Desulfurobacterium sp. TC5-1: one gene and its partner. The protein of the gene in region 2 interacts with the protein of the main gene of each other region in a pairwise test. Links are inferred from orthologs where the notes say so. Each region holds a gene or a part of one and is shown on either strand. Other genes may lie near its edges.

Evidence for each region.
Region 1: the proteins of recA (region 2) and dprA interact in binary tests that used the Bacillus subtilis proteins (3 or more experiments, as listed by UniProt). The link is inferred for Desulfurobacterium sp. TC5-1 from one-to-one orthologs.

The regions. Positions count from the first base shown.
Region 1 is NZ_ATXC01000001.1:690,739-693,950, forward strand. Bases 56-2,936 are described here. They hold dprA (DNA-processing protein DprA), read right to left. Parts: upstream 2,078-2,936; coding sequence 1,034-2,077; downstream 56-1,033. Other genes in these bases: H153_RS0103450 (ABC transporter permease), read left to right, coding at 56-181; H153_RS0103455 (hypothetical protein), read right to left, coding at 225-464; hisB (imidazoleglycerol-phosphate dehydratase HisB), read right to left, coding at 466-1,053; H153_RS09845 (adenylate/guanylate cyclase domain-containing protein), read right to left, coding at 2,089-2,936. Also shown: more of H153_RS0103450, read left to right, coding at 1-55; more of H153_RS09845, read right to left, coding at 2,937-3,212. UniProt on the Bacillus subtilis protein: Protein that helps load RecA onto ssDNA during transformation. Binds cooperatively to circular ssDNA, is able to bridge different segments of DNA. Favors the loading of RecA onto SsbA- or SsbB-coated ssDNA and formation of RecA-DNA filaments.
Region 2 is NZ_ATXC01000002.1:79,668-82,750, reverse strand. What follows is about bases 115-2,866. They hold recA (recombinase RecA), read right to left. Parts: upstream 2,116-2,866; coding sequence 1,114-2,115; downstream 115-1,113. Other genes in these bases: H153_RS0108005 (metallophosphoesterase family protein), read right to left, coding at 2,196-2,866; H153_RS0108015 (PilT/PilU family type 4a pilus ATPase), read right to left, coding at 115-1,130. Outside these bases: H153_RS0108020 (RecX family transcriptional regulator), read right to left, coding at 1-58; more of H153_RS0108015, read right to left, coding at 42-114; more of H153_RS0108005, read right to left, coding at 2,867-2,909; queF (preQ(1) synthase), read left to right, coding at 3,029-3,083. UniProt on the Bacillus subtilis protein: Multifunctional protein involved in homologous recombination, DNA repair and competence.

The DNA of each region.
Region 1 (3,212 bases), on a different replicon or contig from region 2:
TGCTCAGGTTTTTCAAGTTGCACCGTTTCCTCTTATGATCTTCACTCTCCTGTTCATCAACTACTTTAACAGAAAAGAAATTCAGGAAAAAGCTTTAACAAACCCCGTATTAAGAATTCTTTCGAAGATACTAAAAGCAAATCCTCCAGCATCCTTAGGAAAGGTATTCTACAGAAATTAAACCTTTTTAACTTTATAGAGCAAATAGAGTTGAATTCCTGCATTTAAGATGAATAATAAGCAAAAAGATTGAACAAGACTTGCGTAAGCTTCATCCCTTTCTTTCTCTTTTTTTCAAGCTCTAACTGCTTTTTATAACAATCTACAAGCTCTGGACTTGCAGAAGATTTCTCTAATCGCTCTATCTTCTCTTCAGCCTGAGCAGGAATTTTTATCGGCAGGTATTTTGCTATTATCGTTAAAAGTCCCGTGGCTATCAGTCCCAATTCATATCTTTTTTCCATTTCAAATTATCCCTTTGGTTGAAGGTATGCTATTCTTAAAACGTTCATCAATAGAAACAGCTTCCTTTAAGCTCCTTGCAACAGCCTTAAAAGAAGCTTCCGCAATGTGATGAAGATTCAATCCATAAAATAAATTCATATGAAGATTGCACTTTAATGAAAATGCAAAAGATTTCCAGAACTCTCTCCACAAGTCAAACTCAATTCCGTTAAGCACTTTCATCTCAGGAAAGTTGTTGTAAATAAAGTACGGCCTTCCTGAAAGGTCAACCGCAACCATCACAAGCGTTTCATCCATAGGAAGGATAAAACTACCGTACCTTTTAATCCCTCTTTTATCTCCCAAAGCCTCACTAAAAGCTTCACCCATCACGATTCCCACATCCTCTATGAGATGGTGATGATCAACTTCAACATCCCCAGCTGCAGTTATTTCTAAATCAAAACCTCCATGTTTAGAAAAAAGCTCAAGCATATGAGAAAGGAAAGGAATGTCCGTATTAATCTTGTATTTTCCCACACCATCAAGGTCTATTCTTATTTTTATGTCCGTTTCCTCCGTCTTCCTTCTAACTTCCGCCTTTCGCAAAATTACCTCCTTTAACTAAAAAATATCTATTTCCATCAGATCTAATAACACCCTCTGACTCAAGCTCAAAAAGTAGCGTAATAACTTCACAGTAAGGAAGTCCACTTTCTGCAACTATTTTATCAATATGAGCATCCCCCTTCAAAAGAACATCAATAATTGGCTGAAATTTATCATCTATTCCGCAATGATGGTTTTCCTCAGTTTTAAGGTAAGGAAGTTCTTCAAATATATCCTCAAAATCAACAATAGGCGTTGCTCCTTCCTTTAAAAGTCTATTACTTCCCCTACTGAAAACAGAATCAATATTGCCGGGTACAACAAATACATCTCTACCCTGCTCAAGGGCAAAACCAGCTGTTATAAGCGCGCCACTATTTTCATTAGCTTCAACAACAACCGTAGCAACAGAAAGGCCACTTATTATCCTATTCCTCCTTGGAAAATTTTCTTTTGAAGGTGGTGTACCAAATGGAAACTCTGAAATCAAAGCACCACCCTCTTCAAGAATCCTCTCTCTCAAATTCCTATTCCCGGAAGGATAATTTATATCTATACCACAACCAAGCACAGCGTAGGTAACACCTTTAGATTCCACTGCCCCTTTATGAGCTGCCGTATCTATCCCGTAAGCAAGCCCACTAACTACCGACACACCATGTGAAACAAGAAATGATGCAAGCTGATAGGCAATCTTCCTACCGTAAGAAGAACACTTCCTTGAACCCACAATAGAAATGGAGAAACCATCTTTTATCTCCCCTTTAATGTAAAGTACGGGCGGCGGAGCTGATATTTTTTTCAAGATGGAAGGATAAGCCTTTTCTGTAAAAGAAACTATTTTTACACCCGATGTTTGTGCTTTTTTAATTTCTTTCTCTGCCCTTAAAAGTTCCTCCCTTAAATCAAACTCTCCAGACCTGAAAGCTATTTCAAAACTTCCATATCTATCTATAAGCTTCTTTATTGTTTTTAGACCTATACCTTTCTTAAAATAAAAGGCAAGAGCATACAAAATTTCCATATAATCCCCTGCTATTTAGTTTTCATGTGGAATACACCATTCCAGTTCTGCGGTGGATGTTCAATTAGTATTCTACATCTTCTTACCATTTCTACCGCTGGAGGAAAATGGCTAATCTCATCAAATCGCTTTAAAGCCCTTTTAAATTCACCTCTCCGATAAAGTTCCAGAGCTTTTTCATACTTCTCTTTTAATCTAAAATTTTCAGCTGTTCTTTTTAAAAATGTATAAATTCTCACCGGCTGCTCTTTACCTTTAACTGTAACACTGTCAATCTCTACAGGAAAGAAAGAATGGTTAGAAAAATCAACTTGTTTCACACTGTTCTCAGAAGCCAAAATACACGTTCCATAAACCTTGTTAAGTCCTTCTATTCTTGATGCAAGGTTAACAGTATCACCAATTGCAGTATAATCAAAACGCTGGCTTGAACCCATATTCCCTACAACAGCACTACCCGTATTAATGCCAATTCCTATTTTAATTTCGGGAAATCCTTTGTTTCTAAGTTCTTTATTTAAATTCTTTAGAGTCTCTATCATTTCCCAACCAGATACAACTGCTTTTTCAGGATGTTTATCCACATTAAGTGGCGCGTTCCAGATGGCCATAATTGCATCACCTATATATTTATCGAGAGTTCCACTGTTTTTTAACACTACATCTGTAAGAGGTGTAAGAATAAGATTTAACAACTCAACCAATTTCTCAGGTCTTAATTTCTCGGAAATGGTAGTAAACCCTCTAATATCCGCAAATAGAACAGAAATTTCCCTTTTCTCACCACCAAGTTTGAGCTTTTCAGGATGCTGAACCATAATTTTCAGAAGGGCAGGTGAAACGTATGTATCAAACATGCTTTTTATAAATCTTGCTTCTCTGCTCTTTTTGGCTATAAAAAACACTTCATTTAAAATTATAAAGAAGACAACAAATAGCAGTATTTGAAATATGTTTGGAAAATACAGCTTTAATACATAACACAAAATTGAAGCTATCACTAAAAGAAAAATCAAACATAAATATTCCAAGGCACGCAAATAAACGCTCTCCGTAAAATGAAAAATAAAAATTATCATAATACCAGAAAAAATCATAAAAATAAGATCGAAGCCTACAGAAGGAAACACAAAAT
Region 2 (3,083 bases):
CCCTCCGGCTGAGTAGCCGGAGAGCGTAGGTTAAGGCTTTCTTAAATTTTGAGTTCACCTGAAGTGATTCCTTCCATTCTGAGTTTAAGGTCGTCTGGTCTTGTTGCATATTTGAGAGCATCTTCTCTTGTGATAAGTCCGTTTTTCCACAGTTGATAGAGTGATTGGTCAAACGTTTGAGAGCCATAAGTTTCTCTACCTTTTTCGATAAAGTTTGGAATTTCCTCTGTAAGTTCAGGATTTAAGATTCTTTCCTTTATTGCTTCCGTTGTTATCATAACCTCCACGGCGGGAACCCTTCCTTTTCCGTCAGCTTTAGGTAAGAGTCGTTGAGAAATTGTTGCCTTTAGAACAGAGGCAAGCTGATATCTGATTGCCTGTTGGTGATATGGAGGGAAAAAGGAGACGATACGGTAGATGGTTTCTTTGGCATCAAGTGTGTGGAGTGTTGAAAATACGAGGTGTCCGGTTTCTGCTGCGTCAAGAGCAGTTCTAACGGTTTCCGGATCCCTCATTTCACCTACGAGGATAACGTCAGGGTCTTCACGAAGGGCGGCTTTCAGTGCTGAGAAAAAGTCCTCTGCATCAACGCCGACTTCTCTCTGGTAAAAGATGGATTTTATGTCTCTATGAAGATATTCTATAGGGTCTTCTATCGTTATTACGACCCTTGAATCTTTATGGTTAAGTTCATTGAGCATTGCAGCTAAAGTGGTTGATTTACCTGAACCTGTCGTTCCTGTCACGAGAACAAGTCCTCTGTGCTCAAGAGCTATTTTTTTTATTATTTCTGGAAGGTTCAACTCCTCAATAGTGGGAATTTTGGTGGGAATTGCTCTCATAACTATTGCAAAGGTATTTCTCTGCTTGAAAATGTTAACCCTGAACCTTCCGACTCCGGGAATACTGTACGAAGTGTCGTAATTTTTCAGAATAGGTATTTCTTTCTTTTTCTCTATTGGAAGAATTGTCTTTACAAATTCAAATATTTCAGCACCTGTTAAAGGCGGGAAATTCGTTTTCACGAGCTTCCCCTGTATGCGAAATATCGGCACCATTTTCATTCTCAAATGGATGTCTGATGCCCCCAGGGCAAGGGCTTTTTCGAGTATCTCATTCAGAGTTGCCATAGAGCTTCTCCTTTATCTTGGTTTCGATCTCCTCTGCCACTTCCGGATGTTCTTTTAGATATTTTCTTGCATTTTCTTTACCCTGCCCGAGTCTTATGTTGCCGTAGGAGTACCAGGAACCGCTTTTCTTAATGAACCCTAATTTCTCGCCAAGAATAATGAGTTCAGCCCACCTTGAAATGCCTTCCCCGTAGTAGATATCAACAAAAGCCTCTCTAAAAGGTGGAGCCAATTTATTTTTTACTATCTTTACCCGTGCGGAATGGCCGAGCCGTTCGTCATTTTTTCCCTTTATAGCGCCTGCGTTTCTAACTTCTATTCTGAGTGAAGAGTAGAATTTTAGCGCTCTTCCGCCGGTCGTAGTTTCATTGGGTCCGTAATTTGTTCCTCCAATTTTTTCTCTTACCTGATTTATGAAGATTAAGGCGGCGTTACTTTTGTTGGTTGCGGCTGTGAGTTTTCTTAAAGCTTGACTCATGAGCCTTGCCTGTAATCCTACGTGAGAGTCACCCATATCGCCTTTAAGTTCTGCTTCAGGGACAAGAGCGGCAACGGAGTCTATAACTATTACGTCAACGGCACCGCTCCTGACGAGAGTTTCCGCTATTTCAAGGGCCTGCTCTCCGCTATCAGGTTGAGAAATAAGAAGTTCATCAAGGTTTATTCCGAGTTTTTTTGCATATAGAGGGTCAAGAGCATGTTCCGCATCTATGAAAGCAGCAATTCCTCCCTGTTTTTGAGCGTTTGCTATTACGTGAAGTGCAAGGGTTGTTTTTCCGGATGATTCCGGTCCATAGATTTCTGTTATTCTTCCTCTTGGAACACCACCTATACCGGTTGCATAATCTATACTTATGGAGCCGGTGCTTATTGATGGTATTTTTTCGCTTGGTTTTTCACCCAAGAACATTATGGCGCCTTCGCCATAATCTTTCTTAATTTGTTTAAGGGCTTCTTTTAAAACTTTTGCTTTTGCATCTTCCATATTTTTTTACCTCTGAAATCTTATGAGTTTTAATGGTATTTATGTATTGCGTAATATTATAACTTAAATTCTAAGGATTTTTATACTCCTTCCAGAAGTCTTGCGGCCATAATTATTGGCAGGTTTGCCTCTATTATTGCTTTTGCTGCTCCTTTTACATCATATTTGATTCTTTTTAGCCTGAGGGTGTTATCTTGAAGCACTATATATGAAGCAAGAGGCATGCCGTCTCTCGGTTGTCCCACGCTTCCAGGGTTGATCAAATGTTTTCTGGAGTCTATCGTGTAAACTGGAGTTTTGATAATCTCTGCACCGACAGTTGAAAGACGGTATCCTATGGGAATGTGAGTGTGTCCGAAGAAACATACATGAGCGGTGGATTTTAAGAGTACTTCTTCGGCTTCGCCTCTTGTTAAAATATACCGCATGCTCCCCGGGGACAAGGGGTTATCGTGTACAAGGGTTACGTCATCGAAAATTTTTATTACACTCTTAGTAGCAAAGTATTCTATGTAATCTTCTCTTATTACCTGTTTTGTCCATTTCAAACATGCGTTTACATATCTATTTTCTACGGATGCGAGCCCGAGAAGCATTAGTTCGTGGTTGCCCAGTATGTAAGAGGAAACATTTTCAATAACCCATTGGCAGCATTCGTTAGGGAAGGCTCCATAATTTATCGTGTCTCCAAGGCACCATACCTCATCTATTCCCTCTAAATCCATGTCCTTTGCCACGGCTTCGAGGGCGTGCAAATTTGCGTGTATATCAGATATGATTCCTATCTTCATCATGATTAAAATTTTATAACTTATGTTTGACTCGTGAAAGGTGCTTTTTTTCGTAAATGTATTAAATGTTAAAATTTTGTAGATTGGGTGTATATGCAGAACTTTTTTAAAAGAGGTCAATTATGAGAGAGGATTTTGGAACGGTGAGTTCTCTTGGAAAAAAAACTGAATATGTTT